Regions from separate parts of the Absicoccus intestinalis genome, predicted to be linked through region 1. Evidence: predicted binding sites of a transcription regulator. Region 1 holds the regulator's gene; the other holds the start of a gene.
What was found. The regulator HrcA, encoded in region 1, represses chaperone genes, less so after heat shock. The targets are predictions, from matches to a motif close to TTTTAGCACTNNNNNNNNNNNAGTGCTAAAA.

Region 1 (15,486 bases):
GAAGAATCCCAATCAAAAAATAGAAACTAAAGGAGGAAATTTTTATGGCAAAGTATAAATGTACAGTATGTGGTCACATCTATGATGAAGAAGTAGAAGGCGTTAAATTTGCAGATCTTCCTGCGGATTGGAAATGCCCAACATGTAAACAACCAAAAGACAAATTTGTTTTGGTGGATGAAACAGCTGAACGTCAATGGGCTGCTGAACATGTTGTTGGCGTAGCTAAAGGTGTGGATCCAGAAATCATTGAAGGATTGCGTGCAAACTTCGAAGGGGAATGCTCAGAAGTTGGTATGTATTTGGCTATGAGCCGTGTAGCTATGCGTGAAGGATATCCTGAAATTGGTATGTATTATCGTCAAGCTGCCTTTGAAGAAGCAGATCATGCCTCTCGTTTTGCAGAATTGTTAGGTGAAGTTGTAACGGATTCGACCAAGAAAAATTTGGAACTTCGCATTGAAGCAGAATATGGTGCAACCGAAGGTAAATTTGAATTAGCGAAGAAAGCAAAACAACAAAACTTGGATGCCATCCATGATACCGTTCATGAAATGGCACGTGATGAAGCACGTCATGGAAAAGCTTTTGAAGGTTTGTTGAAACGTTATTTCGGTGAATAAAAAAACAAAATCAAATCCAAACAAAATAGCCGGGTTATCATAGATAATTCGGTTATTTTTTGTGAAAGTAAAATATATGTAAAAAACGATATTTACATTATTCGGGGAAGGGGGGTAAAGTTTATGTAAGAGCATGCAATGTTTTAAAGGAGAGGAAAGAAGATGAACAAGTGGAGTAAGAGAACAATATCGTTTTTTTTAGTTGTCGTTATGTTTTTTGGTGTGTTCGGATCCAATGCAACAACGATACAAGCAAATTCAATGGATGACCCAACAACGGCAGTAGCTAATACATCATCCGAATCAGCAGAAAATACTACTTCGACAGAGGATACGACAACGGAACTAAACAATGTACAAAATCAAGTAAGTCAAGATGTATCTTCTTATTTTCATGCATCGATCAGTACCAACAATGATACCTTTCAATCGGGTACCACAGCGATTGTCTCGGTTCGCTACACAATTGATCAACAAAGTGCTACGGCAGGAGATTATATTATCGTATCCATTCCAACGGATATTGCGAATCACGTTCAATTTTCCCTAAATGCCCAACATTTTACCAATTCTATTGATTTAGGTAACGGGCAATATAAGCTGGTTCTTGCGCAAGGAATTGAAAGTGGTTTATCTGGTAGCTTTAGTGCTTATGTGAGCATGCATGCCGATACCACAACAACCGATGATATCACGGTAGGCGATGCATCTAAAACAATTACCGTTCTTCCGGTCAGTTCTTCGGGAGGAAGTGGCATATATACAGATACGATCATGAAAGATGCTGCCGGTAATGATGGCGTTTCCTTTGGTGGATATGATTATTCGGAAGGGAATGGGGATAGTGCCTCACAAATTGGAGTGGCTGACTTAAGTCAATCAGCTACGATTCGATATCGATTGCTCATCAATAATAAGAAAGGGAAAATTTCAGATTTTAATATTGTTGACATCATACCCGATGGAATGACATTGAATTTGTCAAAACCAATTGAAGTAATCAATACATCAACCAGTGAGGTAATTGATCCATCTCTATATTCGGTTCAGCTTTCAGGACAAACACTGAATTTCTATTATCCAGGAGAGTTAGAAGATGCTATCCAAATCAATTATTGGGTAGATATCCCAGAAGGATCCAATACCTCAAAGTTTACAAATACAGCTACAATTACATATACGGAAGATGGAAGTCGACACCAAGAAAATCGAAGCTATGTCTTACAAGGAAGAAATAACAGTGCCTCTAATGGTGAGAAAAGCGTAGATAAATCCATTATTTCTAGTGATCCAAGCGATCAATATGTTACCTATACTATCAAATTCTGGAATAGTAATGGTTTTGCGAAAAATGAAATTCGTTTGATTGATCATTTAGATCCACATGTCAAATATGTGAGTGCTGAATCCAATGACTATTTTTCCATTCAACAAGATACTACCAATCCGCAAGATATCCATATCACAAATATCAAAAAAATCGAAGGATCGATGACAACCTATGTACGATTTGTTGTGGATATGACAGATGTACCAATTGGATACACCGTCAAAAATACTGTAGGTGGGAATACCACAAAAACCGTTAAATACGGTGGAGGACTGACTCTAACAGCGAATAAAACAATCAATGGATCACAAAAACCGGATAAAGGACAATTTAATTTTCAATTGCTAACATCTACAGGAAAAGTACTTCAAACAAAGAAAAATGACGAAAATGGACAAATCCATTTCCGTGAAATTTCCTATGATAAAAATGATGTTGGTAAGACCTATACATACACAATAAAAGAAGTGCCGGGGCCCGATAATACATATACATATGATAATAGTGAATACACAGTTACGGTAACACCGCAATTGGAATACGATGCATCCGGCAATGAAACAGGACGAATCCTTGCCAATCCAACATATCAGAAAAATGGAACGAATGTTGATGCCATTACTTTCGATAACCAAGTAGCAACAACATCCATCCCGGTTTCCAAGAAATGGGAGGATGCGAATGATCAGGATGGCAAACGAGCCAAAGAAGTAAAGGTACATCTGCTGGCCGATGGCAAGGATACGGGAAAAACAGTAATCTTAAATGCGGACAATAACTGGAAAGCAAGTTTTAATGATGTGGATGCATATCAATCGGGAAAGAAGATCCAGTACACCGTTAGTGAAGACAAGGTCGATGGCTATACAGCTTCTATCAGTGGAAATGCCAAAGACGGATTTGTGATCAAGAATCATCATCAGACTGAAAAGGTAAATATTAGCGGCAAGAAGACCTGGTCAGACAATGACAACCAGGATGGCACTCGACCAGAGAGCATCATGATCCGTTTGATGGCCAATGGCACAGAGATCAAAACACAAGAGGTCAAAGCAGACAAAGATGGCAACTGGAACTATCAGTTTACTGATCTGCCAAAATATGAGAAGGGACAGGAAATTGAATATACCGTCAGTGAAGATGCGGTTGCTGATTATAGCACGACACAATCAGGATATGATTTCACGAACAAACATGATCCAGGCAAGACCAGTGTGAATGTGAAGAAGATCTGGGAAGATGCAGAAAATCAGGATGGCATCCGACCAGAAGCGATTACCGTACAGCTTTTAGCGAATGGAGAAAAGACCGATAAGACATTGACCTTGAATGCGGACAATGACTGGAATGGATCCTTTACAGATCTGGATGCCAAGAAGAAAGGCAAAGTGATTCAATACAGTATTGCAGAAGTATCGGTTCCAGATGGATACAAATCCGTTATTGAAGGCAATGCGATCGAAGGCTATATCATCACCAACAGACATAAGACGGCAACGATCGATATCAGCGGCAAGAAGACCTGGTCAGACAATGACAACCAGGATGGCAAGCGACCAGATAAGATCATTGTGCATTTGATGGCTGATGGCAAGGAGGTCCAATCCAAGGAAGTATCAGGCAATTGGTCATATACGTTTAATGATCTGCCAAAATATGAAAACGGCAAAGAAATCAAATATACCGTCCAGGAAGATAAGGTAGCTGGATATACTGCAAAAGTAGAAGGCTATGATCTGATCAATACACATAAGATCGAGAAGACATCCATCCCGGTTTCCAAGAAATGGGAGGATGCGAATGATCAGGATGGCAAACGAGCCAAAGAAGTAAAGGTACATCTGCTGGCCGATGGCAAGGATACGGGAAAAACAGTAATCTTAAATGCGGACAATAACTGGAAAGCAAGTTTTAATGATGTGGATGCATATCAATCGGGAAAGAAGATCCAGTACACCGTCAGTGAAGACAAGGTCGATGGCTATACAGCTTCTATCAGTGGAAATACTAAAGACGGATTTGTGATCACGAATAAACATGTAGTCGTTGATACAACTGTTAAAGAAAAACCAACTAAGCCAAAGAGTACACAGACAGGTGTACCAATGAATATGCGTGTGTATTCTATAATGGCAATTCTACCTTTAATAGGTATCATCCTGTTAAAACGCAAGTACTCTTAATGATTTCGATTAGCTATATAGGCTTTACATAGGCAATAGCTGAAAACGATAGCGGTTTTTCCGCTATCGTTTTTTAGTTGGAATGGAACTCATTTGGTAAGACATATCGGTTTTCACTGGTTGCTACACCACCCGACTTTACAACCGTGACATACAATGTCTTTTTGCCATCTTGTAAAGTGATATAGGCATAGGTATCATGAGCCAATTGATCGGTAATATCATATTTTTGATCTTTATAATAAAGATACATATGTCCATCTATTTTTTCCGTGGATACCATGTTTGCCTGATCTTCCATAATTTCTTCTGGCGTTAAAGAGCGTGAATGACCTTGGGCATCCATAGCTACACCACCGCCACTTTGTATGGCTTTTCCATTCGAATCTTGGATCGTGTAGGTTCCTTTATTTTCGTCAATGGTCAACGTCGCATCTGTCAATTCTCCATGTGTCCAGATTTGGATCGTTCTTTGTATGCCACCAATATTTGCCGCATAAATGGTTGAAGTGCCTAGGATCAGTACCATGAATGCTCCCGCAAATGCCCATTTTTTAGGCCGTCTGGTTGCTCTTCTATCGTCCAAATGTAGTGTAAAGTTAGGCGATGTGTGTAACGATGAAAAAGCTCGTTTATACCATTCTTTATTCGTCATCATGCCAATCCTCCTTTAATTGATCTTTTAACATGCGTCTTGCACGAAACAAACGGTTTTTAACAGCGCTGGGCGTTGCTCGTACCAATTTACTGATTTCAACTACAGAATAGTCTTCATAATAGTACAAATGGATCACGATCCGATATTTTGTTGGTAAGGATAAAACGGCTTCTATTAATCTTTGATCATCGGATACGGGAGGAGATGTTCCCCACATAGAATCAGGTAAATATACGCGCTTTTGTGACCAGAATGTCATCCGCATATTTTTAGCCTTATTGATGGCGATTCGTAAAAGCCAGGCTTTGATATGTTTTTCATTTTCAAAATCACGTGTTGTCAATACATATTGATAAAACGTTTCTTGGACGATATCTTCGGCATCTGCAGCATTTCGGGTAATACTAAATGCTGTACGAAAGATGCAGTCTTTATAAGTTGGTACCAGATCATCGATGGGAATTTTCATTGTCTTTCCTCCTTATTCAAGGGCCCTTTCACTATATATACAAATGAAGCTGTTTTTTGGTCTCAAAAAAAACAGCCCTTTTTTTGGGGCTGTCAACCAATCTTATTTCTTGATATAGGCAAAGGTGAAATGTTCACCGGTCGTCTTACCATCACGACGATAAGAAAAACAATGTGGATCTGGTTTTGTATCATAGGTCGAAGGATAAATGTGGGTAATTCCATATTTTTCTAACATTTTGATATTCATACCTTGATTATCGATATACGCTTTATGATTGGGCATATATCGGATACAACCATCCATATCAATATGGTTGTCTTTCAATTGATTAACTACTTCCAAACCAACCTCTAAGGTTTCAAATTGAAGACTCGGACTAAAATAGGCCCTGGTTGATGCGGGATGCAAAAGGTTTTCTTCCAATAATTGATGAACGGTCTTATCGGTAATGGCTTGTACGGTTCCTTTCCAACCAGAATGGATTGCACAAATACAAGGTGTTGCTTCATCAATCAACAATAAACCGACACAATCGGCTGTAAATACACCAATCAACGTTTGTGGTTCTGTCGTATAGATGGCATCCACACCCATGATCGAAGTGTCTTTGGAATAGGCACCTTTGGACCAATCAGCCTTGGTGATGCGATAAGACTTGTTGGTATGTTTTTGCCACGGCAAAGCCCAATGATCCAAGGAAAGGGTTTCTTTTTCTAATTGTTTGCGATTCTGTAGGATGGCTTGTGGATCGATACATACATGTAAGGCCATGTTGTTCGCTTCCGGACAAGAGATATCACGCATGGTTGTGGCTGCATAGATCCGATCATCATTTTGATAAATAATTTTGTTCATATTAGTATTCTAACAAAATCGAGTTGAAATATGTATCGGAAAGTAGTAATGTTTAAAAGTAAATCATTTAAAATGAAACGAGGTAGTTCTATGGAAGACTATGAATTTTTATCTTGGCGAAAAATCAAACAGCTCATCAAGAAAACGGTGGATGCTTTTTTAAAAAAACACGATCTAAAAATGATCGATGTGATCTTGATGAATGGATTGTATATCCATCCCGATGCAGATACCCTAAATGATCTGAGCGATGCATTATGTGTCAATAAAGGACAAGCTTCTCGATCTATGGATTCTTTAGTAAAACGAGGATATGTCACCAGTGAAGTTGATATTGCGGATCGGCGATTGATCCATTTCGCATTGACAGAAAAAGGGCAACAATTAACCAAGGAATTGGATGATGTACGTCAGAAAGGGATCCAAAAAATAATGGTAGGGATTCCTGAAGATAAAATACAAATATTTATCGATGTTTTACATCAAATCAATCAAAATATAAAAAGAATCAGTAAAGAAGGGGAATAAATATGGTACGAATGTTTCGATTTATGAGGAAGAATGTGATCTGGATATTGATCATTTTTGGCTTGTTGTTAGGACAAGCCTATTGTGATCTATCTCTCCCTTCCTATACTTCTAAGATCGTGGATACCGGTCTTCAACAAAAAGGTGTAGAAGATGCCGTGGCCGATAGCTTTCGTCCGGAAACGATGCAAAATCTTTTGTATGTTTCTACCGAAAAAAATCAACAAACGATTGAAGATGGCTATACCTATTCAAAGAAAAAAGACATGTATGTTGTCAAAGATTTGGATACCAAATCCCACGACCATTTGAATGATGTGTTATCCAAAGCCGAAATGATGCTTTATATTATGGAAAAACGAAATATTCCGGTTCAAATGATACCGCAAGTTCAAATGCCACAAGTACGCAAAGAAATCAACAAACGTTTAAAAGACTATCCCGATACGATGATCACACAAGCGGCTATCTTATTTGTGCAACAAGAATACAAAGCCCAAGGCGTAGATCTCGATCAGAAACAAAGCGACTATCTATGGAATACCGGAAAGAAAATGATCCTTATGGCTGTAGTGGCAATGGTTTGTTCCATCTTGGTTGCTTTGCTGGCCAGTCGAATTGCGGCTGAATTGGGAAAAGACCTACGTAATAAGACGTATGAAACGGTATTAACGTATTCCGCTAAAGAAATGAATCAATTTTCAACGGCCAGTTTGATCACGCGAAGCACCAATGATATCCAACAAATCCAATTGGTTGTCACCATGATCTTTCGGGTGGTCTTATATGCACCTATCTTAGCCATTGGCGGCATCATCAAAGTGCAGCAGACCGGTTCGTATCTGAGTTGGATCTTGATCGTTGCCGTGGGTGTCTTATCCGTGGTAATGGCGATCTTATTTGGCGTGGTGATGCCAAAATTTAAGATCCTACAAAAATTAATTGACCGCGTGAACTTAATTTCCCGCGAAATTCTTACGGGAATTCCAGTGATTCGTGCTTTTTCAGCGGAAAAGTTTGAAGAAAAACGGTTTGATCAAGCCAATCAGGATCTAACGAAAACCAATTTATTTGTCAACCGAGCCATGTCTTGTATGATGCCTTTGATGATGTTGATCATGAACGGCATCAGTGTTTTGATCGTATATTCAGGTGCACATGGCGTGGATGCTGGAAAACTGCAAGTCGGAGATATGATGGCCTTCATTCAATATGCGATGCAAATTATCATTGCGTTTTTGATGATCAGTGCCATTGCGATCTTTTTACCAAGAGCGAATGTGTCGGCCAATCGAATCAATGAAATTTTAGATACGAAATCATCGATTAAAGAACCCGAACATCCACAAACACCAGAAAAACAAGGCAAATTGGTTTTTGATCATGTTTCCTTTAGCTATGGTCGTGCCAAAGAAAAAGTCTTGGATGATATTAACTTTACGGCACATCAAGGGGATACTATTGCCCTGATTGGTAGTACCGGATCCGGAAAATCAACCTTGGTCAACTTGATTCCCCGTTTCTATGACGTAACTGAAGGATCTATATTAATGGATGATGTTGATATTCGCAATATCGATTTGAAGACTTTGCGTGATCGTATTGGTTTTGTCCCACAAAAATCGGTGTTATTTTCCGGCACGATCGCATCGAATTTGCGGTTTGGTAAAAAAGATGCATCCGAATCGGAATTGTGGGATGCCATCGATATGGCACAAGCGGAAGATTTTGTGCGTGAAAAAGAGCAAGGCATTTCTTCTCATATTTCACAAGGAGGTTCCAATGTTTCAGGTGGACAAAAACAACGATTGGCTATTGCTCGTGCCATCGTCAAGCATCCTGAATTTTTAGTGTTTGATGATAGTTTCAGTGCACTGGATTTTGCGACGGATGCCCGTTTACGAAAAGCATTGAAAGAAAAAGCAGCCGATGTCACAACGATTATCGTGGCCCAACGAATCAGTACGATCATGCATGCCGATCAGATTTTAGTTTTGGATCATGGCAAAGTGGTCGGACAAGGTAGTCATGAAGAATTGATGGCAACATGTGATGTGTATCAACAAATCGCACAATCGCAATTATCACAGGAGGAATTGGCATATGAGTGATCGTCAACCAAGACAGAACCATGGTCCAGGTCGTGGCCGTGTCGTTGAAAAACCAAAAGATTTTCGAAAATCATTCGCGGCATTGGCTCACTATATGATGCGTTATAAATTTCGCTTGTTGGTGATGGTGATTTGTGCCATATTAGGAACGATTTTTACCATTGTAGGACCCAAGATATTGGGACAAGCCACGACGGAATTATTCAATGGCTTGGTTCGCAAAGTACAAGGAAAAGGGGGTATCCACTTTGATACGATCGCGGCTATTTTGATTCGTGTCATGATCCTATATGCGGTGAGTGCCTTATTCTCTTTTATTCAAGGCATTGTGATGGCGGGCATTGCGAATGATGTCGGTTATAATTTACGAAAAGATATTTCAACCAAGATTAATCGGATGCCATTGAAATATTTTGAAAGCCGTCCTTATGGTGAAGTACTATCTCGCATCACCAATGATGTGGATACGCTTCAACAAGGCATCAACCAAAGTATCACCCAATTGATCACAAGTGTCACGACCATTATCGGCGTTGTCATCATGATGTTGTCAATCAATGGATGGATGACCTTGGCAGCACTTTGTATCTTACCGGTATCCATCGTGATCGTTGCTTTTGTGATGCATCATTCCCAACGGTATTTCCGTGACCAACAAAATTATTTGGGTGATGTCAATGGCCAAGTGGAAGAAGTGTTTGCTGGACAAAATGTGATCAAAGCATACAATCAAGAAGAAGAAGTCTTACAGACGTTTAAACAGGCCAATGATTCTTTGTATGAAAGTGCTTGGAAAAGTCAGTTTTTCTCAGGCATGATGATGCCAATGATGCAATTTATCGGTAATGTAGGCTATGTCATCATTGCGATATTGGGTGGTTTTTTAGTCATTCAAAAAGCCATTGAAGTAGGGGATATCCAATCGTTCTTCCAATATATCCGTAACTTTACGCAGCCGATCCAACAAATTGCGCAAATCATGAATATGTTACAATCCAGTACCGCAGCCAGTGAGCGGGTCTTTGAATTCTTACAGGAAGAAGAAGAACCACAAACCGTAGAAGATCCAACCGATCCAACCCATTTAGATGGGCAAGTGACATTTGATCATGTACGATTTGGGTATGATCCGGATCAAGTCATCATTCATGATTTTTCCGCAAAAGTTATGAATGGCCAAAAAATTGCGATTGTTGGGCCAACCGGAGCCGGAAAGACAACCCTGGTCAAGTTGTTGATGCGATTCTATGATGTCAATAGTGGAAGCATTTCCATTGATGGACATGATATTCGTACATTTGATCGCAATGGCTTGCGTTCCTTGTTGGGCATGGTCCTTCAAGATACATGGTTATTCCATGGCACGATCATGGAAAATATTCGTTATGGTCGTTTGGATGCCACGGATGAAGAAGTCATGGCCGCGGCCAAAGCCGCTCATGCCGATGAATTCATCATGCAACAGCCGGATGGCTATCAAACCGTATTGGATGAAGAGTCCAGCAATATCTCACAAGGACAGAAACAATTGTTGACCATTGCGCGGGCAATATTGGCTGATCATAAGATCTTGATCTTGGATGAAGCCACTTCCAGTGTGGATACACGAACGGAGGGATTGATCCAAAAAGCGATGGACCATTTGATGGAAGGTCGAACGAGTTTTGTGATTGCACATCGTCTATCTACGATCAAAGATGCCGATACGATCTTGGTCATCAATAATGGAGATATCGTTGAACAAGGAAATCATGAAGAGTTGTTGAAAAAGAATGGTTTCTATGCGAAATTGTACAATAGTCAATTTGAACAAGTGACATAAAGAGGGAAAATCATTCTCTCTTTTTTTTATCAACTTTTTAGCACTTTTTAGTTGACGGTGCTAATTATTGTGATATACTGTTAGCAGACGTGGAATAAGAGTGCTAGAAAGGAGTCCCTTCATGGAGTTGACACAACGACAAAAAGTTATATTTAAAACCATTGTTGAAGAGTTTACTCGATGTGCAGAACCCATTGGTTCGAAGACGTTGATGGAGCTACTGGATTTTCCTGTTTCTTCAGCCACCATTCGAAATGAAATGGCTAAATTGGAGAAATATGGATTATTGGAAAAGACCCATACTTCAAGTGGTCGAGTTCCTTCACAATTGGGATATCGATATTATGTCGAGCATTTGATGGTCACGGATCTGGATATGCCAACGAAAGTGTCCCTCCAACAAGTATTTTCGGAAAGACAATTTTCATTGGATGAAATGGTTCAGAAAAGTTGTGATGTCCTTAGCGACATGACCAATCTTACGAGTATCGTATTGGGACCGGATAGTTCGCAACAAACCTTACAAAATGTGCAATTGATTCCCATCAATGCACGAAGTGCAGTGGCGATCATCGTGACGGATACGGGTCATATTGAAAATAAGATGTTTCAATTTGATGAAGATGTTTCCGTTAATGATATGAAAACCTGTTGCGATATCTTCAATGACCAATTAAAAGATACGCCCATCAATCAAGTGATATCGAAAATGGAAGAAATCAAGCCATTGATGAGTGCTAAAATTGTTCGAAGTGAAGTTTTATTTGAAGCTTTTGTGACTGCGTTTATGAAATTTGCGACGGAGAAAGTTGCGGTATCTGGTCGAAGCAACATGTTGTATCAACCAGAATTTAGTGATATTTCAAAATTGAAGCAATTGATGAAAATTTTGGAAAATAGTGATCTGTTTCAGAAATGGACGGATCAAGAAGGAAATATTGCCATTCATGTAGGTGAGCGAAATGAAGTCTTACAGATTGGCGATGTCTCGGTGGTATCCACCAAATTTCATGTGAAGAATGACGAAGAGGGGCAACTGATGGTCGTGGGACCCAATCGAATGCAATATTCGAAAGTGGTTGCGCTAATGGATTATATGAGCGATGTAATTGAAGATGTGTTTACGGAAGGAGGCTTTTCCGATGGATCAGGAAACGAAAAAGACAAATGACGAAGAGGTCAAAGCGGAAGATGTCAAATCACCGAAAGATACGAAAGAGCAAGTAGAAAAGAAATCGGTCAAAGACAAAGTAAAAGAAAAGATCAACAAGGTGGATCCAAGAGATGAAAAGATCAAAGAATTGGAAGCTGCGTTGAAACAAGCAAAAAATGATCGTGCTCGTGCGTATGCGGATGCGGAAAATATGAAAAAGCGTCTACAAAAAGAAGCGGATAATGCGAAGAAATATCGTTTTCAACAAGCTGGTTTAGAGCTATTACCAATTGTGGACAATATGGGAATGGCCATCAAGGTGGATTCAGAAAATGAAGAACTTACAAACTATGTAAAGGGATTCGAAATGATCTACCAGCAGTTGCAGCGTGTGTTGGAAAACGAAGGCGTGAAAGAAATTGATGCCGAAGGAAAACCATTTGATCACAATACCATGCAGGCTTTGATGCAAGAAAAGAAAGAAGATACCGAGCCAGGTATGGTCATTGAAGTGATGCAAAAGGGTTATATGTTAAAAGATCGCATTTTGCGACCTGCACTTGTGAAAGTAAGCGAATAAAGGAGGAATTGATTATGTCGAAAATTATTGGTATTGACTTAGGTACAACAAATAGTTGTGTTGCAGTAATGGAAGGTAAAGAGCCAAAAGTAATTCCAAACCCTGAAGGTAATCGGACAACGCCAAGTGTTGTTGCTTTTAAGGATGGCGAAAAGATCATTGGTGATGCGGCTAAGCGTCAAGCTGTCACAAATAAAAATACGATTTCTTCCATCAAACGTTTGATGGGTACAAGCCAGAAAGTCGAAGCGGAAGGAAAGAAATATACACCAGAAGAAATTTCTGCAATGATCCTGCAATATTTGAAAGGATATGCCGAAGATTATTTAGGTGAAAAAGTAACAGAAGCTGTTATTACCGTTCCTGCTTACTTTAATGATGCGCAACGTCAAGCAACAAAAGATGCTGGTAAAATTGCTGGTTTGGATGTAAAACGTATCATCAACGAACCAACAGCTGCTGCATTGGCTTATGGTATTGATAAAACAGATAAAGAACAAAAAGTATTGATCTATGACTTAGGTGGAGGTACATTTGATGTTTCCATCTTGGATCTAGCCGATGGTACATTTGAAGTATTGTCTACCAATGGGGATACCCATCTGGGTGGAGATGATTTTGATAACGTTTTGGTAGATTGGATGGCTGAAGATTTCAAGAAACAAAATGGTATTGATTTGAAGAACGATCCAATGGCTTTACAACGTTTAAAAGAAGCTGCTGAAAAAGCTAAGAAAGATTTGTCTGGTGTCATGCAGACACAAATTTCATTGCCATTTATCTCTGCAGGTCCTGCTGGTCCATTGCATTTGGATATGACGTTGACACGTGCACGTTTTGATGAAATGACAAAGTTTTTGGTTGATCGTACGATGCAACCAATCCGTAATGCATTGAATGATGCCAATATGAGCCCTAGTGACTTGGATCAAGTTTTGTTAGTTGGTGGTTCGACTCGTATCCCAGCGGTACAAGAAGCCGTTGCTCGTGAATTAGGTAAACAACCAAACCACAGTGTCAACCCAGATGAAGCTGTTGCGATTGGTGCTTCCATTCAAGGTGGTGTCTTAAGTGGTGATGTCAAAGATGTCTTGTTGTTGGATGTTACCCCATTGTCTTTAGGTATTGAAACAATGGGTGGTGTAATGACCGTATTGATTCCACGTAATACAACCATTCCAACGAGTAAGTCACAAATCTTCTCTACAGCTACCGATAACCAACCTGCCGTTGATATCCGTGTCTTACAAGGTGAAAGACCAATGGCCAACGACAACAAAGAATTAGGTAAATTCCAGTTGACCGGAATTGCGCCAGCTCGTCGTGGTGTGCCTCAAATTGAAGTTACCTTCGATATCGACTCCAATGGTATCGTAAATGTCAGTGCCAAAGATAAAGCTACAGGCAAGGAACAAAATATCACGATCCAGAACTCTTCTCGTTTGAGTGATGAAGAAATCGATCGTATGGTTCGTGAAGCCGAAGACAACAAAGAGGCGGATGAAAAACGTAAAGAAGAAATTGATTTACGTAACCGTGCAGAAGGTTTGATCGCACAGATCGATGCAACGTTGGAAGACAACAAAGATAAGATCGATGCAAAGCAAGCCGATGAAGTAAAGAAAATGCGCGATGACTTGCAAAAATCATTAGATGAGAATAATATGGACGATGTCCGTACAAAATTGGATGCATTGGAAAAAGCAGCACAAGCAGCCAGTGCCTCTATGTATGAACAAGCCGGTCAGCCACAATCCAATGATTCAAATCATAACACCAATGATGATGTTGTTGATGGCGAATACACGGAAAAGAACTAGTTTTTTAAGAGTTCCACAATTGTGGAACTCTATGCGTCTACAAAGAAAGGGATGATGTCTCATGGCAGATGAAAAAAGAGACTATTATGAAGTGCTCGGCGTTTCGAGAGATGCAACACCGGATCAAATTAAAAAGGCCTATCGTAAATTGGCTATGAAATATCATCCGGATGTGAATAAAGCGCCTGATGCAGAAGAAAAATTTAAGGAAATCAATGAAGCCTATGAAGTCTTAAGTGATGAAAAGAAACGTGCACAATATGATCAATTTGGTCATGCAGGTGTCGATGGTCAATTTGGTCAAGGATTCTCTGGTGGTTATAGTGATTTTGGCGATTTAAATGATATTTTTGGTTCTTTCTTTGGTGGTGGTTTTGGTGGTTTTGGTCAATCCTCACGTCGACAAGCCAATACACCACGTCAAGGAAATGATCGCGTCATGCAGATGAGCATTGATTTTATGGATGCGATCTTTGGCAAGACCGAAACCATTTCGCTTGAAGTGGATGAGCCTTGTAGCCATTGTCATGGAACAGGTGCCGAAAGTCCTTCGGATGTACAAACCTGTCCACACTGTCATGGTACCGGATATGTCATGACCCAACAAAGAAGTATGTTTGGTGTCATCCAGCAACAAACGGTTTGTCCAGAATGTCATGGTACTGGTAAGAAAGTAACGCATGCTTGTCATCAGTGTCATGGTAAGGGTTATGAGCATAAGCGTCAAAAATTGGATATCAAGATTCCACAAGGTATTCAATCCGGTCAACAGATTCGTATTGCCGGTAAAGGAGAACGTGGTGTAAATGGTGGACCAAATGGTGATTTATATATTGAGATCCATGTAAAACCACATTCAACCTTTAAACGACAGGGCGATGATATTTATATCACTGTACCGGTCAGTGCCATTGATGTGACCATTGGTACGAAGATCCAAGTGCCTACGGTGTATGGCGATGTTGAATTAAAGATTCCCGAGGGAACCCAGCCCAATACGAAATTCCGTCTAAAAGGCAAAGGTGTAAAATCTCGTCGTGGAAGTACGGGCGATGAATATGTAGAAGTCAAAGTTGAAATTCCAAAGCGAGTATCCAAACGAGATCGGGAATTGTATGAAAAAATTCGCGATGGACAGTCGGAATCGCCGTTCGAACGTTTTAAGCGTGCTTTTAAGTAGAACAGTGCCAAACACTGTTCTTTTTTTAAATTCGTTGTAGAATAGTACTAAACGACAAAAGGAGCCAAAAAACTATGCCTATTAATATTCCAAATGAATTGCCGGCAAAGGAAATATTAGAAAGTGAAAAGATATTTGCGATTGATGATGAGAATGCACGTCGTCAACGTA
Region 2 (15,486 bases), on a different contig from region 1:
CATCCACTTGATCAATTGACATCTTGCCTTCGGCAATTAGATCCATCACATGCACGGCCGGAATCGGTACCGTCTTATACGCATCGGGTTTCATTTCTTCTTCCCAGGCTTCATATAATTTAATATTATCGGTTACCGTTCGGGCACGATTGATCACAAAATCATCATCGAATCGTAACGCGGCGGTGGACTCAATCACTGCACCTGGCTTGATCCAGTCTTCGGCAATATATGGATAAATCGATGTATCCCCCGTTGTTGGTGTGGAAGTGGAAACCGAAACAATATCGGCATCCTTAACAGCTTCTTCGATCGTTTCGACAGGATATACATCCACATTTGGATAGGTGTCTTTGACATGTTGTACAAACCGATCCAAAGAAGCTTTTCCACGACCTTTGACCTTGACCGTTTGTAGACTTGGACGAACTGCCATCGCTGCTGCTAATGCCGTCTTGCTCATGACACCTGGCCCGACAATACCAATTACTTTGGCATCGTCTTTCGCAAAATATTTAAAGCCAACTCCAGGTACCGCACCCGTTCGATAAGCGGATAAAATATTGGCTGACATGAATGCTTTGGGCGCTCCCGTATCTTTATCATTCAAGATCAAAGTCAAGATGGAACGAGGCAAGCCCTTCTGCTTATTTTCCGTGTTCGATCCATACCATTTCATTCCGGCCATATCAAATTTGCCACCTAAATAAGCTGGCATTGCCATGAATCGACGATCCGGTCCATCCACCGGCATTTCTGGGAATGGTGATTCTTTTGGAAACATGACCATACAACCATGGGAGTTGCCATTGGCACCACCCATTCGATAGTTTCCAATCTTCAATAATTTAAACATCTCTTCCATGGTTTCCACACAAGATGCCATATCTTTGACACCCGCTTTCACCATATCTTCTTCATTTAAATATAAGAAATCAATTTTCGGATACGCCATGATCATTCTTCCTCCTTTTGTTGTTTTTGTCGATGAGCAACCAAATACAACGGATGCTCCATTGCCATGACTTCGGATATTTCTAATGGCTTGAATAAAGGTCTTTTAAAACGTACTTTGCACCAAACCACCGAATAAATAGCTAACAGTACAAAGATCAAACCATCAATTTCAAAAATTAGATTGCGTGTAACTGGATTTCCATCAATATTCCAGATCATCATTGTTGTCCCAATCGCAGAAATGATGGGTAGAAGAATACCGCCTGGCACTTTGAACGTACGTGGTGCCTTGGGCAATCGAAATCGGAAAATGATGACATTGATATCGGATACGATATAAGAAACCATCCAGAAAACGATGGCAACGGAAATCATGAATGTCAAAGAAGAACTTTCCGATAAGCCAAACAAATTGGCACATATTTCCAAGATTCCAATCAACAGCACCCCAATGTAGTACGATCCATGTTTGTTGGTTCGTAAAAAGAAGGTGGGCAACAAATTGATCTTGGCCATACCTGCACACATAAAGGAAAACGCATTGATGGCTGAATTGACGGTGCTAATAACAGCCAAGGCCGAAACCAAGATCATCCAATAAGAACCCAACATGCCCAATAAGGCATGGCCATACAAGATATGTGGTGCAGCACTTTTCCCTAACTGGGCATAGGGCACATACTTTGTCATGCCCACAACAACCAAGATTTGCATCACCAAGATGATGACCAAACTTAATACCATCCCAAGCGGTACATTTCTTCTTTCGTTCTTGACATTTTTCGCAATGGGAATGACAAACTCACAACCAATAAATAAGAAGAAGGCCAAACCTAAGAACCCAAGAATATCTGATGGCGAAGTCGCCAAATTGGCAGGCTGGGAAACCATGGGATGGTTCGATAAACCAAAAGCGCCAACGAATCCCATGATCATCAAGGATCCAATCAATACATAAGCAACCACATTTTGCACTTTCGCAAAAATGTCGACACCATGTAAATTGGTAATGATCAATACGATCAACATTGTAATTGAAAATGCACTACCAGGAATATTGGTTGAAAAGACGGAGATGATGGCATTGCCAAACATCGCACTTTCCACCGACCCAGCAATCATCTGACAAACCAGATAACCACCAACCATGGTCAAGATGGTCACAAAGGGTCCCATACCGGCTAATGTATATTGGGCCAATCCACCGGTTAAGTTTGGCATCAATGCATTTAATTCAGCCATAGATAAAGCGGTTAGAATATTGATGGCACAAGCCAAGACCATCGCCACAATAAAACCGGTACCCAAAGCACTTGTTCCTTGGCCAAGTGACATTAAGCAACTGGTCGCAACGATCAGACCCACACCAGTCGCAATCGCACTTGGCAAACCTAATTTTCGTTCTGCCATAAGCGTTACCTCAATGCATCGATACCTTCTTCACCTGTACGCACACGAATGACACGGCTTACAGGTGAAACAAAGATCTTTCCATCGCCGATATGACCGGTATACAATTCTTTTTTGATCAATTCGATGACCGGATCCACTTGCTCATCTTCAACAATGACCATGATCATCTGTTTCGGAAGTAGTTCCATTTTTTCATGAATTTTTGGCTCATATTCACGTGTACCTTTTTCTACACCACATCCAATGACTTGATAAACCGTCATTCCACTGACTTTTTTCTTGCTTAAACCTTCCTTTAGTGCACTCAAGTCACTACGCGATGTAACCACTTCAATTTTTGAATAATTCATAGGAATTCCTCTCCTTCTATCTATGCAAAAAACGTCTATTCCCAAAAGAATAGACGTCTTTGTCATATAAAATATAAACTTATTGTATGCAGTGAAAACACGAAATACTTGTAAAAATCAAAACGATAAATAATTCGTATCTTTAATTCGGTTTTTATACTGTTCCTGCTTAATTCGCTTTAAATATTGCTTCGGCGTGATGCCTGCATATTTCTTAAAATCACGAATAAATTGCGATTGATCATAATATCCCAAATTGACGGCTGCCTCCGTCATTTTATTTGGTTGCCCATAATTTAAAAATTCCAAGGCCCGCTGAAACTGAATGATCTTACAAAACGTTTTGGGCGAAAATCCCATTTGTTCGTGAAACACCCGATTGATATAACTTTCACTATATCCGGTTTGTTCCGCTATGGATGAAATACGAATCAAGCCATCGGATAGATAAGCCCTTTTGGTGATATCCATCACCAAGGCACGCTTGCCATATGGCTTTTCCTGTTGCTTCTCCAATTTGACATATTCCTGTAAAAAGATGCGAATCCGCTGATAAAAATCCGTTTGTGTCACCATTTGATCGATCAAGGCTGTCGTTTTCATCAAACGATCCAAAGGAATGCGTTGGCCAATCAGATCCTTTAAGATGATATCCACACCCGCTGGATGATAACCAGGAATAAAACGAACACCAAATACATCTTGATGGCTATCCCAATGTTGCATCTGACAAGATAAAACTGGTCCACAAGCATAGGCAAGCATTTTATTTTGGGTATATTGAAACACCAAATCGATACATGCATCTGGTACCACATCAAACGTCCTTGCTTCATGAAGACCAAATGTGTAAAAATGCGAAATCCCCTGCGTCCAATAGATTTCTTGTTTAAAGTGATCAGCCTCTAAGACAAAATACGGTTGCGTTGGTCTTAGAAACTGTGCTTTCTGCCAAGTCATAATTAAATTTTAGCTTTAAAACGATCATAACGTAAAGCATGAATATCAATTTCAGTACGATCTTCATCAATCAACTGAGCAAGTTGATGACCGATGGCCGGCGCAATCCCAAAACCATGACCATTTAAGCCACAGGCCATGATCAATCCCGGCACTTCATCGACTTTTCCAAGTACCGGCACACCATCCACCATATGATCCATCCAGCCGGCCCATGTACGAACAATTTTCGCATCGGCTAGATCCGGAAAATATTTCATGATTCCTCGACAAATACAAGATGCTGTCAAACTATTACACATCTGCATGCCCTGATCATCTTTGGTGAATCCTTCCAATCCAGAAGATCCGCCAAATACAAACGAACCATGCTTGGTTTGATGACCATAAAAATCCGCTTCAGCTGTACCTAACATTTGATCAAACATTGGTGGTTCGGCTTCGGTTACCAAAGCCTCCAACATGACCGGTTGCATCGGCACATCAATTCCTACACTGGCCGCCAATTTACGACTGCCCAGACCAGCTGCTAATACGATCGTATCGGCTGTATATACATTATTTTCAGTGATGACTTGGGCTAATCGACCATGGATCTTCTTTAATTCGATGACCTTTTCACCCGTGATAAAACGAGTACCCAATTTACGTGCAGTCTTATAAAAACCTAAAGTTGTGGTCAGCGGATTGGCATGTCCATCCGTCGGACACCAACTTGCACCTATGACCTCATCGGATAAATATGGATTGATTTTCCGTACTTCATCGCCATCGATCATACGAACATCCAAGCCAACCGCTACCGCACGATCGGTTAGACCTTGGAGGATTTCCAAATGTTTTGGAGTCTTACCCAAGCGCAAGTTCCCATCTTGATGATATTCACAATCCACTTCCAATTCTTCCGATAAATGCGGCCATAAATTTTTGATACCAAACATCACCAATGGCAATTCTCGAGGATCTCGACCCGATTGACGAACTCCGCCACCATTTCGACTCGAACCCCCATTGCCAATATGATCACTAGCCTCTAAGACAATGACACGTTTGTTTCGCTTGGAAAGATAATACGCTATCGAAGAACCAATGATTCCCGCACCAATAATGATGACATCTGCTTTGTTTTCCATATCAAGCATCCTCCTTTGCTTCATCGGCAAGAATATGCATTTCGGTTGGACGCATCGGAGCTCGTGAGGTAGCCGGTTCCAACTCAGCTGGAGATATGCCTAATTCTTTGGCAATGATGTTTTTTACCAAACGCCCACAAGTTTGTCCTTGGCAAAGGCCCATACCCGTACGTAAATAACGACGAACTTCCGTCATTGTAAACATACCTTCATGAACGGCTTTACGAATTTCTCCCTTGGTGACTTCTTCACAACGACAGATGATCAAATCATCATCGGGTCGTGGAACAAATTCACCAATATCTCTGGATCGATCATTGACACTATGCATTTTCTTGACCTCCCTGAAAGAATCTAGCTTTCATGGCATATTCTTTTGGCACTTTGATCGTTAATAAATGGGTCTGATCAAAAGCTGGTGAAGATTTCACATCAATGACTTCGGCTTCACAAATGGGTTTGCCACTTCGGGATAAAGCCATGCCTTTATCGCCCGTAGTTGGTAATGGTAAAAACTCATAAGGAAGGGTAATGGATGCATATTCTTCTTCAAAACTTTCATCAACTAAGAAAATGGCTTGACCGGAACAAGATGCAACACACATACCACAACCAATACATTGTTTATCTTCATCCACAACCGGCAAGGAAGTAATTTGTTCGCCAATTTTGATACAATGCATCGGACAAGCATCTTGACATGGATTGCAAGGAATATTCTGGGTACATTCCATGATGGGATGAACGCCCACACGATGGGTGATGCCCGGGAATCGTTCAATTTCATCATCCGCTACATATCCATGTTTCAAAAGATTTTGTGAGATATCGATACCTTCATCCGTCTTTTCAATTTTCTTTCCTTTATTTTTCGGAGCAAACATACCTTGACGCAAAGAATCCAATGCCGAATCCAAAGCTTCTAAGGAAGTATCTCGTTCTGCTTTGTCGATAAAGCCAAGATATTCACTCGCAGCAAGACCGGCCATACGACCTTCGATCATGGCTGAGCTCGCCTCTTCAATACCCGATACATCACCGGCTACATAAATACCTGGAATCGAGGTTTGCCCCTGTTTATCACAGATTGGAACTTGTCCTCCTCGTTTCGGATTGTCTTCCATTTTACATCCTGCCATCTTCAACAATTGCGACATGGGTGATAAACCAACAGCCAAACAAATGGTATCGACATCAAAATGTTTTTCGGTTCCGGGAATAAATTGAAAATGAGAATCCACTTCCGCAATGGTGACCCCGGTTACATGATCTTTGCCTTCGGCTTTCACAATGGTATGGGATAAATAGAAAGGTACCCCGGTTCGAGCGACTTTAGCAGCATGTACTCCATAACCACCAATTCTTGGAGCAGCATCCACTAGCGCAACTACATCACAACCACATTGCAACAATTGGAAACTAACAACCAAACCTACATTGCCAGAACCTAACATCAATACCTTGTTTCCTGGTTTAACACCATGCAGGTTCATCATTGTTTGCGCTGCTCCGGCACCAATCACACCAGGAAGGGTCCATCCATCAAATGTGACCATGTTTTCACTGGCTCCTGTCGCAATGATGATGGCATCTCCTTTATAATGATGGATCTGATCATGGATACGAACGGTCAATTCCTTTTCTTGATACAAGCCACAAACCGTTGCATTCAAGACCACTTCGACACCGGCTTCATCGGCTTCGGCTAATAAGCTTTCCCCAATCTTAAATCCTCGAATCTTGGCTTTATGTTCCTTGGAACCAAAGAATTTATGAATTTGTTTAAATAACTGACCGCCTGGTTTTTCATTTTCATCAAATACCACAACGTGAAGGCCTTTTTTGGCGGCTTCGATCGCAGCGGATAATCCAGAAGGCCCAGCCCCGACAACAATGAGATCATATCGTTTCATTTTTGGTCACCTTCTTTCATAGCACGAACCCCATATTGTGTTTGTACTTGCATGCCGGCTTTCAATGGAGTGACACAAGTACGAATATTTGGTTTTCCATCAACAACCATGACACAATCGGTACATCGACCAATGGCACAAAAGATACCTCTAGGTTTATGTTGTTTATTCGTATAGCGATGCACCATGACACCTTGTGCTTTCAAAGCCATGGCAATGGGCTCTCCTTCATAGCCTTGCATGGGTTTGCCATCAAAATAAAATGTGATCAAATTTCCCTTTTCTTGTTTCCCTAAAATCGGATGTTCTGCAATTCTTGCATCCATTGTTCTCATCCTTTCTACAAAAGAAAAAGGCGTCTATGAATCTTTCCTTCTAGACACCTTTATCTATAGGCTTATAATACATAAGCGATTGGCTTAAAAATTGTAAAAATCAATACTAATGGATGTTTTTTATGAAAATTCAAATGATTCGGTTTTTTCTATGCGTTCATTTCACCAGCTAATTCAAATCCTTTCTTGGCAACCAAGACCGCAATAAATTCATTGATAATGGCAGCCGCCGCAATCGTACCTTGTACAATATGTACTAAGTTTGGTTCTTGGGATAAAGTAGCACAAATGATGCCAGTAAAAATCAAAGAGACACCGCTATGGGGTAATAAGGTCAAACCCAAATATTTTTAGGAAAAAATGATCGTTTTATTCAATCGATGGTGCAATTTGCACAGGCCTATGCCAATCAAAATGAAGATGATTATCAAACTTTTCTACAAGCGCTAAAATAAAGCTGTAACGATTTCGCTACAGCTTTTTATGCAATATGATTGGCTTTTAATACATCTGATACTTCTTTGACCCCAATAATTTGTAACTGATCTTTTACTTCTTGAGGCACATCTTTTAAATCACGAATATTTTCTTCCGGAATATAAATGGTCTTTAATCCGGCACGAGCCGCCGCCATTAACTTTTCAGGCAAACCACCAATCGCGCTAACTACCCCGCGTAAAGAGACTTCACCAGTCATACCAACCGTAGGATCTACTTTTTTACCAGTGACTAAGGAAGCTAAGGCCGTCGTTAGAGTAATACCCGCCGAAGGTCCATCTTTTGGTACCGCTCCTTCTGGCACATGAATATGTAAATCATTTTCTTCAAACAATTCTTCTTTTTCCGGGAACATAGATTTCACAATACTGATGGCAATTTGTGCCGACTCCTTCATGACATCCCCCAACTGACCCGTAATGATGGTCTTGCCTTGACCTTTGGTAAATAAAGTTTCAATAAATAAAATTTCTCCACCAGCACTTGTCCAAGCAAGACCAGTCACGATACCCGGCTTGGTTTCCGTTAGTTTTCGACCATGACGAATCGGTTGCATATCCAATAGTTCAGGTAGATCTTCAGATAAGACCGTAACTTTTTTATCATCGTCTTGTTCTACATGAACAGCAACGGAACGACAAAGTGTATCCAAACGATTCTTTAAACCACGAACACCACTTTCCATCGTATAACCTGAAATCATTTCTTCAATGGTTGGATCTGGTACTTCCAACATATCCTTTGTGATGCCCATAGATTCCATGGCTTTTGGCAACAAATGTTTTTTCGCAATTTGTAACTTATCCGATGCAGAATAACCAGAAAAACGAATCACTTCCATACGATCCAATAATGGTTCAGGAATCGTATCCATCGTATTGGCGGTACATACAAATAAAACATCCGATAAATCATAAGGTACATTCATATAGTGGTCGGTAAAGGTAGAATTTTGTTCAGGATCCAATACTTCCAATAAAGCACTGGCTGGATCGCCATTATAAGAAGAAGATAATTTGTCCACTTCATCTAAGACCATGACTGGATTGGATACCCCACTTTTTTTGATTCCATCCACGATTCGTCCAGGCATCGCACCAATATAGGTCCGACGATGACCACGAATATCCGCTTCATCACGGACACCGCCTAAACTGACGCGCACATATTTTCGATGCAAAGCATCCGCTATACTTTTGCCAATGCTTGTTTTCCCTGTACCTGGTGCACCGACAAACAAAAGAATGGAGCCCGATTGCTGCTTCTTTAAATTCATCACCGCAATTTGTTGGATGATCCTTCGCTTGATCTTCTCCAAACCAAAGTGTTCGCGATCCAAAACGGCTTCGGCTTCTTTCAAATCAATCTTTTCCGGTGCTTCCTTTCGCCATGCGAGTGAAGTCATAAAATCCAAATAGTCATAAAGCATACCATATTCAGGACTGTTGTTGCCTTCTTGTTTTAAACGATTCAAGGCTTTTTCCGCTTCTTTTCGCGCATCTTCATTCATACCCGATTCTTCAATTCGCATCTGTAAGCGACGAATATCCGTTACATTTTCCGGGTGCATATCATCCAATTCTTTTTGCAGATAATCCAATTGTTTTTTAATGGCTTGTTCTTTATACAATTTTCGATAATCTTCCTGCTGCGCCCGAGCAGCATCATTTTGAACTTGTGCGGTCTCACTAAATTCATACATGATCTTTTCAATGGCTTCGGCTCTTTGAGCACGACTATCCATTTCCAATAAATGATATCGCTCTTCATTGGTAATCGTTAACCAAGGCGAGGCCGTAACGACCATTTGCTCCAAAGAATCAAATCCTTGAATAAAGTTCTTTGCGTCCCTGCCCCAAGGGGTATTTTCACTAAACTCTAAAATAGCTTCTTTGATGCCTTCAACTTTCTGTGCTTCCGTTGCACTATCGAGATCATCAATATCATTCAAACGTGTTAATGAAAAATCGAATGTTTGATCCGCTACTTTATAAATATCATTTAAGCGAACGCGATTATTGGTTTCAATAGCCACATATCCTTGGTCATTGACCTCCGTAATTTCCCCACGCACACCAATTGGATAAAAACTATTTTCATCCAAATCTTCGGGTGCTGTCTTTTCCTTTTCCATTAAAAATAAAACACGACTTCCTTGTGTCGGTTCATGGTTGGTGACTTCTTTAAAATCTTCCGTTTGAAAATACACTCTTGTATTGGGAAGAATCAACGTGTTATAAATCGGTAAAAGTATCATAAATAAACACCTCCGTTTTTAGCACTGTAGTTTGTCAAGTGCTAATCATGGGCTAAATATACCCCTGGCTCGTATAAATGTCAAGCCATACAATCAAAAATAAAACGATCTTTTGATATCTTTCTCATAAAATTCACATTCTTGGTATAATAATTCATATGTCCAATTTGGGGAGGAATGTACATGACATTGAAATATGCCTGCAAACAATCATTGCCCGTGATGGCTGGTTATATCGTTCTTGGTCTTGGTTTTGGCGTGCTGCTCGAAGCCAAAGGATATGGTCCAATCTGGGCACTTTTGATGAGTTTATTTATTTATGCCGGTTCCATGCAATATGTAGCCATTGATCTGATCACTTCTGGTGCTAGCCTGATCACCACGGCCCTGATGACCCTGATGGTCAATGCTCGCCATCTCTTTTACGGCTTATCCATGATCGATCGATATCGAAATACCCAACCCTATAAACCGTATTTGATCTTTGGTCTGACCGATGAAACCTATTCTTTGGTCTGTAGCGGTGAAGTGCCTTCCGGCATTGATCAAAATAAATATTATTTTTTTGTGACCCTGCTTGATCAAATCTATTGGATCATCGGTAGTGTACTTGGTGGTCTGTTAGGCAGTGTCTTCACATTCAATACAACGGGCATTGATTTTGCGATGACAGCCCTTTTCCTAGTGGTTTTTACCCAACAATGGCTAGACACCAAAAATCATATCAGTGCGATCATTGGTGTTTTTTGTTCCATTCTGTGTCGATGGCTTTTTGGCCCGGATCAATTCTTGATTCCCACTATGATTTCGATCACCTTCCTTTTGACTATCTTTCGAAAGCGCCTAGAAAGCGAGGAAACCCATGACTGATTCACATACCTTACTTTTGATCATTATCATGGCTATTGTGACCATTTTTTTACGCTTTTGCCCTTTTCTTGTTTTTGGCAATAAAAAAGAAACCCCAACATATATAACCTATTTGGCATCGGTATTACCTTACGCCATCATGGGTATGTTGGTGGTTTATTGTCTTCGTAATATTCAATGGGTAGAAACGCCTCATGGCTTACCCGAGTGCATCGCAACGCTCGTTGTCGTTGGCTCCTATGTTTGGAAACGAAATACTCTATTGAGCATTGCCGGGGGAACCATTTTATACATGTTTTTGGTTCAAGTGATCTTTTAATGTTTTTGCCAAAAAGAAATCGCTTTTTCAAGCCATCCTTGGGCAACCGTACCTTCACCCAAACCAAAGCCATGCGATAAACCAGGAAATATATCGATTTGCGCATCGGTTCCATTCGCTTTGATCTTTTGAATACGTCGAGTCATCGCTTGATACGATGCGATCCAATCATTGGTGCCAACACAAGCAGCCATTCTTACGCCAGCTGAACCACCCCATAATGAATAATTTGCCATCGGAATCCCCAATTCCTTTTGATGAGTAAATAAAAAGGCGATGGCACAAGCCAAGTCTTCACAAGCTGTTTGTGCCCCGGGACGATAAATCAACGCAAACGCATTGTATCCTTTTTTTGATAATTCCAAAGCAACGGGAAAACTATCTTACATCGCTCCTACATACGCAAACCTGCATTCACAATAGCGGTTGGTACCTTTTCTTTTCCTGGAAAGAAAAAGAGACCCGTATTGCGCTTTCTTACATCCCTCTGCTTTTCTTCTTCTGAATAGATATCATAAAAAATGGTGTAGCCATTTTCTTTCTGATCATGTAAAAACTGTACGATCTCTACGGTTTTATCTGGATTGATATTGTTGTACCAAGTCAAGCTAAGATCACCTAGGGTACTACCATTCATATATCCTGGATCGACAGGAAATAATAACTGACCATAGTTCTCAAAAAGGGAATCTTCTATTACATCCCGGATTGGTGTTTGTTTTGTATACATTCCATCACTTCCCTACTTCATTCTATGGATTCCTGTTCTTTTGTACAATATCGAATACCTATGGCACCATACATCTATTGAATACTAAAAAAGAGCTGTATCAGCTCTACTCTTGATCAAATAATGCCGTCGAATAATACCGTTCGGCTGTATCAAGAAGAATGGTCACGACCGTTTTTCCTTTTCCTAATTTTTTGGCTAATTTCAATGCAGCCGCTACATTGGTCCCACTGGAAATGCCACAAAGAAGACCTTCTTTACAAGCAAGCTGTTTAGCCGTTTGTATGGCTTCTTCATCGGAAATGATACAAATATGTGAATAAATGTCTTGATCCAAAATCGGTGGGATCAAACCATCACCAATCCCCATTTGTAGATGTGTACCCACTGGCTTACCCGAAAGAATGGCTGCTTTTTCTGGTTCGACCACCCAAATTTCAATATTTGGATTTTTGGCTTTTAATACTTCACCAACACCAGTGATCGTACCACCAGTACCAATACCGGAACAGAACCCATCAATCGGACCATCCACTTGTTCTAAGATTTCTTGTGCGGTATAGGTTTTATGTGCCAAAATATTATTTTCATTCTCAAATTGTTGGGGTACAAATACACGTGGATCTTCCTTGGCCATTGTATTGGCTTTAGTGACACAAGCTTGAATGCAATCGCCAATATTGCCAGCATCATGCATTAAAATCACTTCGGCTCCGTATTGTTTGACCAATTTTCGTCGTTCTTCACTGACAGAATCGGGCATGATGATGATCGTCTTATATCCTTTCACAGCAGCTACCAAAGCCAATCCCACGCCTTGATTGCCTGAGGTTGGCTCAACAATGATGGTATCTTTATGGATCTTTCCTTGTTTTTCAGCCTGTTCGATCATCGTCAATGCCGTTCTTGTCTTGATGGACCCACCAATATTCACACCTTCAAATTTCACCAATACTTGCGCATCTTCTTCATTTGTCAATCGTTGTAAACGAATCATCGGTGTATGCCCCACCGCTTCTAAAACTGTATGATAAATCATGTATTTACTTCCTCTATGTACAAGTTTTAGTATAGTACAGTCTACTTTTCATAAACATCCAATGCTTCAAATAAAGCATGTGGCAGACCTCGAGGTCCACGGATAGCATATACGCCAAATTCATTCTTTAATCGAGAAAAAGAAAATGCTTCAGGTGGATATCTTTTTAATAATCGTATTTTCATCAATGCGGATATGTTTAAATTCTTATCTTTATACAGATAAGGAATATGCGTTTGGATTACTTGGCATTCATAAAGGATGGCGGATATAGGTGCACCCACATACATAAACACAAGATCACCAACTTGGATGCCGCGTCCTTGTTTCCAATCGATTGTTTGAACATCATCAAAAGCATGTTCGATATCATAGTATTTCGGATTGGCTGGTATGATCCATTCTTTCAATCCACGTTTTTTTGATTTCTTGGATTTTGAGCCAGCCACACGATAACTTTCATCAATCCAACGATATATATCTTCTAAGTCAATGGTGCCATCCAATTGAATCGATAGCCAATTTCCTTTCTGATGATTTCGATCATAGCCTGGCTCATCCACCATGATATCCACTAAAAAAGGATCACTGACCTTCACATCCAAAATGTCTTCTTCCGTCCCATAAAGACCGAGTTGTTTACTCGGTACACGCAATATCCGTGCAAAACAAGCATGATTGTCTTGGCGGTTCCATACTGGATCGGTTGGTGCATTCACAAAAGGATAGTCTGGATCAATGCCATATTGTTTTTGTATATACTGGATGATTGCTTCTTTCATTGTTATCCTCGTTTATTGAAATATATCATAAATCGTCCATTTTTCCTATTCATCTGTTTTTTATATACGAACAAATTTCCGGTTGACACAAATAAAAATTATGATATGGTTGTAACAGATAAAAGAATTCTTCGGGGTTGGGTGAAATTCCCTATCGGCGGTAGAGTCCGCGAGCCGTACGGCATGATCTGGTGCAATTCCAGAACCGACAGTATAGTCTGGATGGTAGAAGAAAGATGCTTTTTTATATGCATGCATACCAGTACCCGAACGGTGCTGGTTTTTTCTTTTTCGAAGATCCTTTTGTCCAAAAGAAAAAGGAGACGTATGATGAAAAATTGGAATGTGAAAAAATTAGTATTTACTGCGATGTTGACTGCCGTTGCCGGCGTTTTGATGTCATTGGAAATCTCTGTGCCATTGATGCCGGTATTCTACAAAATTGACTTTTCGGATGTACCAACTGTCATTGCTTTATTTACGATGGGACCATTATCGGCAACCATGGTCGAAATCATCAAGATTCTCATCAAAGTATTGACCGTAGGTACAAATACAGCTTATGTCGGTGAATTGGCCAATGTGCTTGGTGTTGCCGTTTTTGTGATCCCAACATGGATCGTTTATACCAAGATGGGAAAAACCAATAAAGCCATTTTTGCTTCTTTGGTCATTGGCGTATTGGTTCGAACGGCTTGGGCATGTTTCTGTAACGCGTATATCACTTTGCCTCTCTATGCGAAAGCGATGAGCATGAATTTAAACGATGTGATCAAAGCGGTTAGCTTTGCGAATGGCAATATTACCAATCTTCGTAGTTTTATCATGTTGGCAACCATTCCATTCAATATCATTAAGATCTCATTGAATTATATTATTGGCTATGTCGTTTATGATCATGTTGTCTTGAAACATACCGCCTTCAAAGTAGAAAGACATACCGCATGAAACAGTATTATGCGAATGGAACACGATTGGAAATGGAACAAATCAACAAAGAAGAAGCCATCGTCCTTATTCCATTGGGTGCTTTGGAACAACATGGTAATCAAGCCCCTTTGGGAACCGATTACTTCATTGCCAACACCATGGCACAACGTATCTTTGATCAATTCGAAGATACCTTTCCCCTTCTTGTTTTTCCAACCATACCCATTGGATTAAGTACTGAACATAAGCATTTTTGTGGTTCGATCACCTATAAACCCATGACCTACTATGCGATGTTGTATGATATTTGTGCAAGCTTAGCCCATCATGGTTTTCAAAAAGTCGTCTTGTTGGTGTGTCATGGTGGTAATGCCCCTACAGCTCAAATGATATCAAGAGAAATTCGCTCCGATTTTGGGATGAATGTCTTTGTCTTGCAGTCCGGTGCTTTTGATGATCCACGCGTGCAAGCAACCATATCGAAAGGAAATACGTTTGATTTTCATGGCGGTGAAATGGAAACGTCCATGGTCATGGCTATCGATGAAAACTTGGTTCATTTAGAAACCTGCGAAAAAGGGCATATAAAAAATCAAGCATTCGAAACCCATCTATCTTGGCTAGGGGAAGACTTTGTCACAGAGGATGGAAAGCCCATTGGTATCGGTGGTGATCCAAGCGGAGCAACCAAAGAAAAAGGCGAAATCATCTTCCAAGTTTCCGTAGAACATCTAATTGATGCTTTAAGACAAATTCGCCAATTTCATTAAGCCACAATTTGTGGTTTTTTTATTTTCTTCGATATGTCTTGGCATAGACAAAAACAATCGCAAAAAGAGATAACACAAAGAGAATGCCAATATAAGAAAGAGACTGATTCATCGAAATCTCATGATCAAACATTGTTGCTTGAAAAGAAAATACGTTCTTTATTTCTTTCACAAATAGATTTCCTCCGAGGATTGACTTTTTTATATGAGTCAAGAACCCTTTGGTCAAT

Region 2: the regulator HrcA is predicted to act here: its motif matches at 9,833-9,863, upstream of lon (endopeptidase La).

What each region holds. Positions count from the first base shown of each region.
Region 1 covers NZ_JALBUS010000002.1:134,468-149,953, reverse strand. The annotation lists gene MOZ64_RS01960 (Fur family transcriptional regulator) at 1-30, shown strand, start outside; gene MOZ64_RS01955 (ferritin family protein) at 45-623, shown strand; gene MOZ64_RS01950 (Cna B-type domain-containing protein) at 786-4,136, shown strand; gene MOZ64_RS01945 (hypothetical protein) at 4,210-4,794, opposite strand; gene MOZ64_RS01940 (RNA polymerase sigma factor) at 4,781-5,263, opposite strand; gene MOZ64_RS01935 (purine nucleoside phosphorylase YfiH/LACC1 family protein) at 5,366-6,121, opposite strand; gene MOZ64_RS01930 (MarR family winged helix-turn-helix transcriptional regulator) at 6,212-6,649, shown strand; gene MOZ64_RS01925 (ABC transporter ATP-binding protein) at 6,652-8,760, shown strand; gene MOZ64_RS01920 (ABC transporter ATP-binding protein) at 8,753-10,582, shown strand; gene hrcA (heat-inducible transcriptional repressor HrcA) at 10,704-11,753, shown strand; gene grpE (nucleotide exchange factor GrpE) at 11,725-12,315, shown strand; gene dnaK (molecular chaperone DnaK) at 12,330-14,135, shown strand; gene dnaJ (molecular chaperone DnaJ) at 14,197-15,315, shown strand; gene metA (homoserine O-acetyltransferase MetA) at 15,390-15,486, shown strand, end outside.
Region 2 covers NZ_JALBUS010000005.1:11,672-27,157, forward strand. The annotation lists gene MOZ64_RS04290 (tyramine oxidase subunit B) at 1-955, opposite strand, end outside; gene MOZ64_RS04295 (APC family permease) at 958-2,367, opposite strand; gene MOZ64_RS04300 (P-II family nitrogen regulator) at 2,373-2,720, opposite strand; gene MOZ64_RS04305 (helix-turn-helix domain-containing protein) at 2,838-3,680, opposite strand; gene MOZ64_RS04310 (NAD(P)/FAD-dependent oxidoreductase) at 3,683-4,813, opposite strand; gene MOZ64_RS04315 ((2Fe-2S)-binding protein) at 4,815-5,144, opposite strand; gene MOZ64_RS04320 (FAD-dependent oxidoreductase) at 5,137-6,726, opposite strand; gene MOZ64_RS04325 ((2Fe-2S)-binding protein) at 6,723-7,052, opposite strand; gene MOZ64_RS04330 (hypothetical protein) at 7,211-7,369, opposite strand; gene MOZ64_RS11610 (hypothetical protein) at 7,442-7,516, shown strand; gene lon (endopeptidase La) at 7,543-9,816, opposite strand; gene MOZ64_RS04340 (AzlC family ABC transporter permease) at 10,000-10,686, shown strand; gene MOZ64_RS04345 (branched-chain amino acid transporter permease) at 10,679-11,005, shown strand; gene MOZ64_RS04350 (alpha/beta hydrolase) at 11,002-11,370, opposite strand; gene MOZ64_RS04355 (hypothetical protein) at 11,400-11,735, opposite strand; gene cysK (cysteine synthase A) at 11,842-12,774, opposite strand; gene MOZ64_RS04365 (MmcQ/YjbR family DNA-binding protein) at 12,816-13,556, opposite strand; FMN riboswitch at 13,680-13,794, shown strand; gene MOZ64_RS04370 (ECF transporter S component) at 13,887-14,504, shown strand; gene MOZ64_RS04375 (creatininase family protein) at 14,501-15,256, shown strand; gene MOZ64_RS04380 (ABC transporter permease) at 15,276-15,486, opposite strand, start outside.